3 regions of the Shewanella sp. 3_MG-2023 genome follow, and region 1 is predicted to be linked to each of the others. Evidence: predicted binding sites of a transcription regulator. Region 1 holds the regulator's gene; each other region holds the start of a gene.
The links. Region 1 encodes LexA, which represses DNA repair genes until DNA is damaged. Its sites were predicted from a motif close to TACTGTATNNNNATACAGTA; they were not measured.
Positions count from the first base shown of each region.

Region 1 (4,540 bases):
TAATTTGCTGAAAAAAGTGCAAAAAAAAGCCCCTCAGCGTAGTGAAGGGCTTTTTTAGTCATATTTTACTAGTGAAACGAGGTAAGGTTTACCCGAGTCGGTACTGCTAAAGTTTGCGTTAATGGGTCGCCTTCAGGTAAGTGAGTATTTACATCTTCAATGATAAGCCCTTGGGCTAAGGCATTTTTGGCAACCAATTGAATGCGGCGATTGTCGCGGGCATCTAATGGTGGTGTCCAAGTAATTACTGCACTTGAAGTACCGTTAGTGAGCGCTTTTTCCATCGCCCACAGGGTTTCGACTTCATCTTTGGTGTGAACTAACAATACTCTGTCCATACGAACATTGGCATTAGCAAGAATTTGCTTATAACCGATATGCGGCGGATTAATCAGTACAATCCAACGGCCTTGCTGACTTAAAATGGCTAACTGACTGCATAATTGAGTCAATTCAGTTAAGCCTTGGTTTTGGGTGCGCTTGGTTTCAATCCCTTGTTTAGTGGGTAAGGGATCAGATGCCATATCTACCCATAATCCAGGGTGACGCGGTGCATTGCCTATTAATGTGTTCATAACCAACCTCCATTACGAATAACGCCAACAGCAAGCCCTTCAATCGTTAGGTTTTGGCAACTTAAATCAACTTTAATCGGCTCATATTCTGCATTTTCAGCATGTAAATAAATAATATTGCCTTTCTTTTCAAATCTTTTCACGGTTACATCGTCTTCAAGACGTGCCACTACAACTTGACCATTGGTGGCAGTTTGCATTTTATGCACTGCTAATAAGTCGCCCTCTAAAATACCAATGTCTTTCATACTGTCGCCTCGAACGCGTAGTAAGAAATTAGCATTGGGCTTAAACATTTCTGGGTCAACTTGGAAATACTGTTCAACATGCTCTTGAGCAAGGATAGGTTCACCTGCAGCAACTTGGCCGATAAGTGGTAAGCCTGCTTCAACTTCCTCCTCCACCTGCACCATGCGGATCCCGCGAGAGGTACCAGGAATAATTTCAATACAGCCTTTTTTTGCCAGTGCTTTTAAGTGTTCTTCAGCGGCATTGGCGCTTTTGAAGCCTAATCGAGTTGCAATTTCTGCACGAGTTGGCGGCATACCTGTTTCGGCGATATTACATTTAATTAGCTCTAATATTTCAGCTTGGCGTGGCGTTAAAGGTCTCATATTGATTCCTGTTTTTTTATACAGTGACTGTCATTATATACAGTATCGGTGGTCGCGCAAGTATTAACCAAATTAATTTAACTATTATCATCTAATTCTTGTTGGCTATATATGGGGGCACGGTTAAGTATCTGTAATTTAATTATTTAGTTAATGAAGGTAAGTCAGCTTTTTAAACCGATGAAATTGGCTATTTCTCACATCGTTTGTTTAAACAGTATATTTATACAGTAGTGTTGATTGAAAATAGGTTGGTTGTTATTCGGATATGGCTATTTTTACTGAACAAATATTCTCTGTATAGACCCTTGTTAGTGAAACTGAACCATTATCTGGTATTCTATGGCCAATTAATTGATGTTGAATATGCGAACACTCATGTTAAAACCTGACTCAATCATAGCAAAATCATTACGTTGGATTCAAAAACTGATGGTGCACACGGTTGTTGTGCCTGAAGATCCCTTTGCCGATCTGAACTTAGACCCAGATAAACCAGTGGTCTATGTGATGAAGACAGAATCACTCAGTGATATTGCGGCATTAAATGAAGTGACCGCCAAATATGGCTTACCGAGCCCTTATGAGCGACTAGACGTTGATGGCTTAAATACCCCTAGAATTGTGTGTATTGAAGGTCGTAAGCCTCTATTTGGCAAGCGTTTAAGTGGCGAAAAATTTGTTGATAACTTCACCAGCTTATTAGCCTTACATAAAAAAAATGATCAACTTGATATTCAATTGGTGCCAGTGAGTCTGTATTGGGGACGTATCCCTGGTAAAGAAGATGACACCATGACCGCAGCCGTATTTGAGCGTGAAAACCCGACCTGGTTACGTAAATGGTTGATGATTTTGTTCTTAGGTCGCCATAGCTTTATTCAATTCTCAAATGCTATGTCGCTACGTTATATGGCTGATGAACACGGCACTGATGTCAGTATTGCGCATAAACTTATCCGTGTGGCGCGAGTGCACTTTAGACGCCAACGTAAAGTGATGACAGGCCCACAACTGCCAAATCGTCAGGCAATGTTCAACTCATTATTAAAGTCTGATGCCATTGCTCAAGCGATAAAAGAAGAAGCGCTTAATAAAAAAATTCCTGAAGACAAAGCCCGCGAAAAAGCTATTCAGTATTTAGATGAAATTGCAGCGGATTACTCAGACAGCTTAGTGCGTATTGCTGAGCGCTTTCTTACTTGGTTGTGGAATAAGTTATACAGCGGTATTAGCATTAAAAGCGCTGAAAAAGTGCGTAAGCTGCATCATGATGGTCATGAAATTGTCTATGTGCCTTGCCATCGTAGCCACATGGATTACCTACTGCTGTCGTATATTTTGTATTACCAAGGCATGGTGCCGCCGCATATTGCCGCCGGTATTAATTTAAACTTTTGGCCAGCAGGCCCTATGTTCCGCCGTGGTGGTGCTTTCTTTATTCGTCGTAGCTTTAACGGTAATAAACTTTATACCGCAGTGTTTCGTGAGTATTTAGATCAGTTATTTGCTAAAGGCTATTCGGTTGAATACTTCACCGAAGGTGGTCGTTCTCGTACCGGTCGTTTATTAGCGCCTAAGACCGGCATGTTAGCGATGACAGTTAACTGTGTACTGCGGGGCATTGAACGCCCAGTAACCTTAGTGCCAGTTTATCTTGGTTATGATCATGTGATGGAAGTGTCCACCTATCATAAAGAGTTAAGCGGTAAGAAAAAGCAAAAAGAATCAGTGTGGCAGGTCTTTGGTGCGCTGCGTAAATTAGGCAACTTTGGCCAAGGTTACGTTAACTTTGGCGAGCCAATCAATGTGCAGCAATTTTTAAATCAACAATCGCCAAATTGGCGTGAAGAAATTGCTCAAGATCCGGATCAAAAGCCATCATGGTTAACGCCAGCAGTAAATGTATTGGCCAATAAAGTGATGACTAACATCAATGGCGCCGCCGCAGCGAGTTCGGTGACATTAGCAAGTATGGCGCTGCTGGCTTCAGAGCAAAACGCCCTGCAGCGCAGTGAGCTTGAAACCCAGCTAGACCTCTACCTGAAAATCTTAAAGGATGTTCCTTATACTGAGTATGCGTCGGTGGCTGAGGGCTCAGCTCATGACCTAGTTGAGCAATGTTTGTCGCTGAATAAATTTACCTCAACCACAGATGCCATCGGCGAAATTATCGCAATTGAAGATAGCTCAGTGATTGCGATGAGCTATTATCGCAATAACATAATTCATCTAATGGCAGTGCCTTCATTAATCGCCAGTTGCTTGGTGCAATATGAAGAATTTAGCCGAGAAAAAATCCAGCAAATTGTTAATGATTTTTACCCATTATTGAAAGCTGAGCTGTTTATGGGCATTGAAGATTTAAGTGCCTATGTGGATCAAGTGCTTGATTTGTTTGTTGAACAAAAGCTAATTTCCGGTAGCGATCACTTTGAAGTCAATCAAAGTAATGTCACTCAGTTAATGTTATTGTCCGCCACGGTCAGTGAGACCCTACAGCGTTACGCGATTATCTTTAATTTACTGGCTTACAAACCAGAAATTGAGCGTTCTGATTTAGAAAGCGCCAGCCATTTATTGGCTCAGCGTTTAGGTGCTTTACATGGAATTACTGCGCCTGAGTTTTATGATAAAAAGCTCTACAATAATTTGAGTGTGAAATTAAAAGAATTAGGGTATTTATCCGCTAACGATAATCAATTTGAAGTCATCCGAATACGTGATCATGCCAATGGTATGCTGCGTTTATCTGTTCGAAAAACCATTGTTGATAGTGTCACAATGGAACATGGGTAATAACTAATTTTATGAGTTCGACACAATCTCAACCGCAAAATAAATCCTTATTGGGCGGTGCTATGATCATCGCCGGTACCACAGTCGGTGCTGGTATGTTTTCTTTGCCTGTGGTCAGTGCAGGCATGTGGTTTGGCTATTCATTAGTCATGTTAATTGGTATTTGGTTTTGTATGCTGGTGTCAGGTCTGATGCTACTTGAAACCAATTTGCATTTTAAACCCGGTGACAGTTTTGACACCTTAACTAAGGTAACCTTAGGCCAGTTTTGGCGGATTATTAACGGGTTATCTATTGCTTTCGTGTTGTACATCCTGACCTATGCTTACATCAGTGGTGGTGGCTCGATTGTTAATCACACCCTTGCGGGGATGGGGATTAACTTACCTCAACCGATCGCAGGGTTAGTGTTTGCCGTCGTACTTGCTGCAGTGGTGATCATCAGTACCAAAGCGGTTGATCGCATTACCACCATTATGATTGGCGGGATGTTAATTACCTTTTTTCTCGCCATCGGAAATCTGCTGATTGATATTGATAGCGCAAAATTAT
Region 1 covers NZ_JAUOSH010000004.1:136,527-141,066, reverse strand. The annotation lists gene Q4591_RS03795 (cell division inhibitor SulA) at 69-575, opposite strand; gene lexA (transcriptional repressor LexA) at 572-1,189, opposite strand; gene plsB (glycerol-3-phosphate 1-O-acyltransferase PlsB) at 1,568-3,988, shown strand; gene mtr (tryptophan permease) at 4,000-4,540, shown strand, end outside.

Region 2 (4,540 bases), on a different contig from region 1:
ACTAGCGGGTCAAGCGCTACGCTCTTTAGCAACCAGTGCCATTGATTTATCTGACGGTTTATTTTCTGATATTCAGCACGTTTTAAAGGCATCTAATGTGGGTGCGATTATTGATGTGAATGAATTACCGCTATCGGAATCATTACAAGCATCATTGAGCCCTAATGAAGCAACTAGTTATGCGTTAACTGGTGGCGAAGATTATGAGTTGATGTTTACTGTACCAGAATCTCAACGTGGCGCTTTGGATATTGCACTGATCCACGCTGGGGTTAAATTTATTAAAGTAGGTCAAATTTGTGCCGGCGAAAAGTTACGCTTAGTGGCTGATGGCAAACCTTTTGAGCTAGAAAAAAATAGTTTTGAGCATTTCTAATGAAGTTTATTTCAACCGATCCAGCCGTTAAGAAATTAACCTTAACAAACCCTGTACACTTTTTAGCATTAGGTTTTGGCAGTGGTTTAGCCGCCAAAGCCCCGGGCACCTTTGGTACCCTTGCCGCAGTGCCGATTGTGTACTTGATGAGCTTTTTAAGCCTATCGGCTTTTATTTTTATCACGCTAATTAGCTGCCTTGTTGGTATTTATATTTGTGATAAAGCCGCTAAAGATATGGGCGTTCATGATCATGGCGCAATTGTGTGGGATGAAGTCGCAGGCTTAATGATCACCATGATTGCCGCCCCTGCTGGGGTAATTTGGTTAGTGGTTGGTTTTGCGTTATTTCGTTTTTTCGATATTTTAAAACCGTGGCCAATTCGTTGGCTCGACGCTAAAGTGCATGGCGGTTTTGGGATCATGATTGATGATGTATTAGCGGGGATTTTCTCGTTAATTTGTTTACAGTTGTTGGCTTATTATATTTAACCAATGATACTTTAATCTCTTTAAAGCTAATCCCATTAAACGTTAAGCCCACTTCATAGTGGGCTTTTTAATGGGCGATGATTAATGGATGATGCTTAAAGCTGCAAGATTATTGCAATAGCTCTCTAGCATTCGCTAAGGTATTTTCAGTTATCACATCACCCGCGAGTAGTCTTGCTAGCTCATTGACTCGCTCTTGTTTATCCAATGACTTCATATTCGTCTCAGTGCCGCCACTTTTGGTGAATTTATTCACTAGCATATGTTGGTGACCATTACCTGCAACTTGCGGTAAATGCGTCACACAGAGCACCTGAGTTGATTGACCTAAGCTGCGTAGCATTCTTCCCACAACTGCTGCAGTAGGTCCTGAAATACCTACATCCACTTCATCGAATATCAAGGTTGGTGTTGATACCTTTTTAGCGGTGATAACCTGAATACCAAGCCCAATACGTGACAATTCGCCACCAGAAGCTACTTTGGCAATGGGCTGCATCGGTTGACCGGGGTTGGTGGTAACCAAGAATTCAACTTGATCACAACCAGAAACTGATTGTAGTTCTGGGTTAAAATTCACCTCAATGCAGAATCTGCCTTTGGGCATATTTAACTCTTGAATCGATTGGGTGACTAACTTATTAAGCTCTTTAGCATAGCGGTTACGGCTATGGCTGAGTTTTTGGGCGCTAATTACGTAAGCTTTTTTGCTTTCATCTACTTGCTGCTGAATTTCATCAAGCCTTGTGGCATCGTTATTAAGCTCGCTAAGTTCAGCTTTTAAAGCTTGGTGATGCTCAAACAGTTGCTCAGAGCTCACATGGTGTTTTCTTGATAATTGCATCGCCTTTGAAATGCGCTGCTCAAGGTAAGCAAAGTGTTCAGGATCGAGTTCTATTCGGCTTAAATAGTCCTGAACTTCGCTGCTGCTTTCCTGCACTTGAATTAACGCTTCATTGAGCATTTGAGCAATATTACTTAGTTGTGGGTCAAACTCAGTTAGGTTCTCAGCTAAGCCCACGACCCGATTAAGTAAAGATTCAATATTGGCTTCATCGTCATCACACAGTAATTGCAGGCTGGATTGGCAGGTATCAATTAACTCTGTGCCGTTAGCAAGGCGTTTATGCTCTTGCTCAATCTCAATAAATTCACCGGCTTTAAGATCAAACTCATCAAGCTCTTCAACTTGATATTGCACTAGCTGTTTTCTGGCGATACGCTCTTGCTGATTTTGTTGTAATTGTTTCAGTTCATTTTCGATTAACTTACAGCGTTGATAGCTTTTGCTTACCCCATCAAGCAATAATTTATGGTTGGCGTAGCTATCAAGAAGGGTCAGTTGATGCTCGCTTTTTAACATTGCATGATGCGCGTGTTGGCCGTGAATACCGACAAATAATTGCCCTAGAGATTTAAGCTGGGCTAACGGAACTGGATTACCATTTATATAGGCACGTGAGCGGCCATCGGCATTAATTGTTCTTCTTAAGATACATTCGTCTTCGACATCAAGGTCATTGTCCTCTAGCCAGCGCTTAGCAAATGGCACATCATCTAAGCTAAAGCGGGCACTCACTTCGGCTTTGGTTGCACCTGGTCTAACGCTATTGGCATCTGAGCGATTACCAAGGCATAAGCCCAGGGCATCAATAGCAATGGATTTACCAGCACCGGTCTCACCAGTAATGCTGGTCATGCCAGCTTTAAAGTCGAGTTCTAGAAAACGTACAATTGCGAAATTATTAATGCTTAATTGGCACAGCATAATCAATCCTTGTGTGAATAACCATCAAACCACTGTATCCGCATACAGTTTACACTGTTTTTATATACAGTAAAGTACTGTATAAAAAATGGTGCTGATTTTTTATACGAGGATTAAACCAAGGCGCTTAAGATTTTTTCAATAATGGGCAAACTAATAAAGGTGGCTGTAGTGCTGATCAATATGCACTTGGCACTTGATAAGGCATAGATTTGGTAACGCTGTGCCAGTAAGTAAACACTTGCTGCTGTCGGCAGTGCCGCCAGAATGACGCCCATAAAAACTAGCTCAGACTCCACCTTAAAATAGCTTAATAAAACATAGGCAAATAACGGCTGGACAATGAGTTTTAAACTATTCAGCAAGCTCATTTCAAGGGCGATATTATGTTTTTTAGGCCCAGCTTTTGCGCCGCGATGCATGGCTTTAGCTAACACCATGCCAATGGCAAATAAGGCGCAGGGGCTAGAGGTGTTTCCGATTAACCGAAACATCATGCTGATACTGTCAGGTAGGTTTATTTTGAGCGCTGATACCAATACCCCTAGGGCGCAACCAATAACGATGGGGTTGGTGATTAATGCGTTGAGCATAATCATAATAGGATGACGTTGTTGGGTTTTATTCACCGCAAGTTCCATGCTCACCAGTGCAAATGCGAACATGATAATGGACAGTAGACTGGCAATGGCTGCGGTGGCGATGGCTTGATTGTTATCAGGATACAAGCTCATCATTAAAGGGATCCCAATAAAGGCGGTATTACCAAAACTGGTGTTTAGGCCTCTAATTGCAGCTAGCGCGGGCTGTTTATTGTCTGCAAGGGTTGAGATGATCACTGTAATACAATATGTGCCCGCCATAGCGAGGCCAAAGGCGAATATAAATCCCCATTGCAGAATATCGTTAATGTCAGTTTCGGCCAGCGCAATAAATAAAATAGCAGGGAAGGCGATATAGTAGACGTATTTATTTAGCGCCGAGTCACTATCTTGGGGGAGTAATTTAAGTTTCTGGACACTAAAGCCAATAACCATGATGCCAAAAACAGCGATAAGTGGGGTTAGGATACTAGGCAAGCTTGATTCCTTTTTAGGGCCTTGAATGACATATCAATAATGTGGGCGTTGGATATCTTACTTTAATGGCGCCAATAAGATATTAGATAAAGGTAAGGTATGAGATGAATCTAAGCTATTCAAATAAGTTAAGTTTTTAAATTAAACTAAGATAAGAAAAACTGCATAGATCTGATACGACAAGGAAGATGTAAATGTTGCCCATCAGGTTGGCATTAGAGTATAAAGCTATCTGTTAGCGGTATCTTTAATAAGGGCATGATGACAGGCCCTTATTAAAGAGTGCTATTGCTACTTAAAGAGTGCTATTGCTACTTTAAAAGTATCATTGCTGCAGACTGATGCCGATATTAGACACGCCAGCATCAATGATTTCTTTGCGTAATTCCTTAATGAATTCAGGTGTGATTTTTGTTGTTTCTTCAATCACATCTAATAACATTCCTTGTAAGTGCTTCTCTTCTTGCATTACAGGATGGTTAAATACGAACTCTTCTACAACATCTTCATTCATGACGTCTTCAAGTTCTTCAATGCTAATGGCTTCAATATAGTTGGCCACTGTACTTGATGATAATTTACTGACGTTGGTAATATCTTCTTCGATTTTAGCTTGTATGCCACCGAGTAAAGTCGATAACGCTACAGCAGCATCCATTGCAGGATAAACACCGTAGGCTTCAAAATCTGCAGGCTCAGGGGTATTTTCATCTAAACGCTGTAAGTGAATATCGTAATTAAACTTAAGCTTTTTATCGTATTGTGATTGCCAAAGTAAATCCAATACTGTGCTTAATACTTTAGGCTCGCCAAACTCACACACTTC
Region 2 covers NZ_JAUOSH010000008.1:25,981-30,520, reverse strand. The annotation lists gene thiL (thiamine-phosphate kinase) at 1-376, shown strand, start outside; gene Q4591_RS06300 (phosphatidylglycerophosphatase A) at 376-867, shown strand; gene recN (DNA repair protein RecN) at 977-2,635, opposite strand; gene Q4591_RS06290 (AEC family transporter) at 2,749-3,714, opposite strand; gene Q4591_RS06285 (YjaG family protein) at 4,040-4,540, opposite strand, start outside.
Region 2: recN (DNA repair protein RecN) is a predicted target of LexA. The motif match lies at 2,688-2,707, and genes of this name have one in related genera.

Region 3 (4,540 bases), on a different contig from region 1:
TTATATCCCCAGCCATTATGGCAATGGTTTGAACAAATTTGTGCGATTCCGCATCCATCCAAGTTTGAACAAGCACTTAGTGAACATATCCAGCAATGGGCTAAATCGAAAGGTTTGCCTGTCGTCGAAGATAAAGTCGGTAACTTGATCATTAAAAAGCCAGCGTATGCTGGAATGGAAGAACGCAAGACTGTGGTATTACAAGCCCACATTGATATGGTTCCACAAAAAAATGCCGATAAAGTGCATGATTTTGAAAAAGATCCTATTGAAGCCTATGTAGATGGCGAATGGCTAAAAGCCAAGGGCACCACCTTAGGTGCTGATAACGGTATTGGTATGGCTTCAGCGTTAGCAATTCTTGGCGCTGACAACATTAAACATGGTCCATTAGAAGTGCTGCTTACCATTGATGAAGAAGCGGGCATGACTGGCGCTTTCGGCCTTGAAGCTGGTTACCTTGATGCTGATATTTTAATTAATACTGACTCAGAACAAGAAGGCGAAATCTACATGGGTTGCGCTGGCGGTGTTGATGCACAGCTAAGCGTTCCTATGTCATGGCAAGCACCTGAGCAAAGCAATGCCAGCTTTAGCTTAACCCTTTCAGGTTTAAAGGGCGGCCATTCAGGCGTCAACATTCATTTAGGTCGCGGCAATGCCAATAAATTATTAGCCCGTTTCTTATTTAGTTATGGTGATGATTTACAAATTGAATTAGTTAACTTCACTGGCGGCTCTTTACGTAATGCTATCCCCCGTGAAGCTAGCATCAACTTTATGCTGCCAAGCGAAAATAAAGCCAAGCTTGAGCAAGCCATTGCTCAATATCAAGCGATTGTTCGTGAAGAGCTGGCAATTGCTGACCCTGACATGTTGCTAACACTTGCAGCCATTGACGCTCCAGCAAAAGTCATGAGTGAAGATGCGCAAAATACCTTAATCGATTTACTGCACGCCTGCCCTAACGGCGTAATGCGTATGAGCGATGAAGTTGAAGGTGTGACTGAAACATCGCTTAACGTCGGAGTGATTAACACTGACAACGAATCTGTTGAAGTGCTATGTCTTATCCGCTCATTGATTGACTCAGGCCGAGTGCAAATTGAAACGCAATTAACGGCATTAGCAAACCTTTCAGGTGCTAGCATTGATCTATCAGGCGCTTACCCTGGTTGGAAGCCTGATAATAGCTCACCAGTGATGGCCATTGTCCGTGAAACGTATAATGATATTTATAAGAAAGACCCGACGATTATGGTTATCCATGCCGGTCTTGAATGTGGACTATTTAAAGAACCATACCCAACCATGGATATGGTCTCTATTGGCCCAACCATTCGTTTCCCACATAGCCCTGACGAAATGGTGAACATCACCACTGTTGGCCAATATTGGGAACTACTGCTTGCGGTACTAGAGCGTATTCCAGCAAAAGGCTGAGCTTTAACTCTCTATTAAATTACGCGCTTAATAAAAAGGCTGCTCTATTCTTGATATAAGAAAAGGCAGCCTTTTTGTTTCTAGCGATAATCACTAGAACTGCAAATCTAATTGCTCGCTATTATCATCTGTAACCACTTCTGGCTGGCTATTATCAGCTAAACCAACACTGACACCGATTAATCTTATACCTCGACCATTGGCCCGCTCTAGTGCTTGAGTTAACAATGTCTGGAATAAGTTAAGCGACATTTCATCACTGCGATGCTCAATGGTAGTTTGCTTGAAATCGTTAAATTTAAGTTTTACTACCTGTTTATGAATTTGCCGGTCTTTAGCACTGCGATGCACCCGGCTAATAAGCTCTTGGATTAACTGCGGCATGACATTGCTGCATTGCTCTATAGTAAAAATATCTTGGGCTAAGGTGGTCTCAACCCCAACCGACTTTCTGATACGATTTGGGCTTATTTGACGTGTATCGATACCTTGAGTGCGCTCAATTAACACGCGGCCAAATTTACCAAAACCGCTGATGAGCTTGTCACTCGGGTAGCGCTGCACGTCTTCACAGGTTTCAAGCCCGAGCGCTGCAAGCTTAGCCGAGGTTACTTTTCCCACCCCAGGGATTTTACTTAAGGATAATGATTTTATAAACGAAGGGATCTCAGCAGGCGTGATCACATATTGACCATTAGGCTTATTTAAGTCAGAAGCTATTTTAGCTAAAAACTTAATCGGTGCGACTCCCGCGGAAGCAGTAAGCCCGGTTACCGTAAAGATTTCAGCTCTGATCTGCTCAGCAATTAAGGTGGCGCTACCTTTACATGCATCACAATCAGTAACATCAAGATACGCCTCGTCCAATGATAACGGCTCAACTAATTCTGTATAACGATGGAATATTTCACGGATTTGCAGCGAAACCGCTTTGTAAACCTCCATCCTGCCTGGCACCAATATCAAATCTGGGCAGAGTTTTAATGCCTGATAACTCGACATAGCAGAACGAACGCCATATTTACGCGCCTCATAACTACAGGTACTGATAACACCACGGCGATCGCTGCGCCCACCTACAGCAATAGGTTTACCACGCAATTGTGGAAAATCACGCATTTCAACTGCGGCATAATAGCAATCCATATCAATGTGGATAATTTTACGCATGGCGTTTTCATAAAGAAGTCACTGAATGACATCATGATACTGTATATAAAAACAGTGTTCAAATTAAACCTTTATCACCAGTCGCGTTGAAAGCTTCAAATTACAAAATAGCGCTAATTTGCAATACAAATAAATAACAGTAAGAACACTAAACATCAGACAACACAAAAACAAAATCAACATTACATGATGCAAATCACTAACTTTTTTATAAGCTTAGGGTATATTTTGATTTATAAGCAGGTACAATCAAACAAAAATAATAATACAATTAGGTGAGTTATGAACAAGTTTGGCTTTAAAGCGAGTTTACTATTTGCGTTAACAATTCTATTAGCTTTCGCCTTGATCATTAGCGGGCTGGTCACTCACCAATTATTAAAACAACAAATAACAGACAAGCTGACAACCGACATCCACCACCAAATAAAAACCAAAGTCAGTGAAATAGAAAGCTCATTTAATCGCACCACTTCCGCGGTAACTGAACTCGCGAGTCTATACCGTCATAACAATGTGGATGCCGGCCATGTCGCCATGACTCAATACACAGCGAAATTAGGTGGCGTCTCTAAAGTCATTATGGGGTTTGATGATGGCCAATCCTTTGCCTCTATTGCTTCAGAGTCTTTTCCTGACGGCGTCGGTGTAGTCGATAAATATGATCCCCGCACTCGTCCTTGGTACCAAAACGGCAAACAAAAAAATACCTTGTCCCTCAGCGAAGTGTTTTTTACCCGTACAGACGGTATACCTATGGTCGGGGTTATGCACCCAATTGATGGCGGGATCATCATGGCGGATTTACGTTTTGACTACTTGCAACTGCAACTACAAGCATTAGCAGATATTGAAGGTGCCACTGGCTTTATTATTGATAAAAATGGCTTAGTGTTAGCCTCTAATTCAGCCTTAACTAATCAAAAAGACAATATCAGCAGCAATAGCCAACTAAGCGAGATCTATCAAAGTATTCTCGGTCAGGATAGCTCATGGGCGCTCAGTGATATAAATGACGTTAGCACGATTATTGCTAGTCAAAAAATCCCTTTAATTGATAACAACCAATGGTATGTGATTGTCACCCTCGATGAAGCAACAGCTTTCGCACCGCTTGTTAATGCCACATTAAAACTCAGCGGCATCATATTATTGGTACTTGGCTTATCTGTTGTGGCGTTATTAATACTACTGAATAAGCTCTATCAACCGATTAATGAACTACGTGACTTAGTCACTGGCTTATCTCAAGGTAATGGTGATTTAACCCGTCGTTTGGAAGTCAAAAATGATGACGATATCGGAAAAATTTCCCTCGGAATTAACGCCTTTATTTCACAACTACAAACCATGTTGTTAGCCATCAATAAATCGACAATTAAATTATCTACCGGTATTGATAAGCTGCAGCACTATAGCCAAAACAGCGAACAAATTTTGACAGCCCATACCAATGAAACAACCCAAATTGTGACCGCCATTGAAGAGCTATCAAATACCGCTGTCACTGTGGTTGAGAATACCGAAACCGCAGCCAAGCATACTAATGAGGCTAATATTACTGGCGAGCAATCACTGAAGACCATTAACTTAACCCAAGTGGGTATCCAAGGTTTAGCTGCTGAAATCCATCAAACTGCTGGTAATGTCGAGCACATGAATAATGAAACCAGCAGTATTCAAAGCATTGTTGATGTGATTGGGAGTATTGCAGAGCAAACCAACCTGTTAGCGCTTAATGCCTCGATTGAAGCTGCAAGGGCCGGAGAGCAAGGGCGTGGTTTTGCTGTGGTTGCAGATGAAGTGCGCGCCCTTGCCAGTCGCACCCAAACAAGTACCAGTGAAATTGAAATCGCGCTGGCAAAATTAAAAGCTGAAGCCACTGCGGTGGTGGCGGCCATTGGCAGTACTGAACGAGCCTGCTCAG
Region 3 covers NZ_JAUOSH010000008.1:125,889-130,428, forward strand. The annotation lists gene Q4591_RS06680 (aminoacyl-histidine dipeptidase) at 1-1,443, shown strand, start outside; gene dinB (DNA polymerase IV) at 1,537-2,613, opposite strand; gene Q4591_RS06690 (methyl-accepting chemotaxis protein) at 2,896-4,540, shown strand, end outside.
Region 3: dinB (DNA polymerase IV) is a predicted target of LexA. The motif match lies at 2,651-2,670, and genes of this name have one in related genera.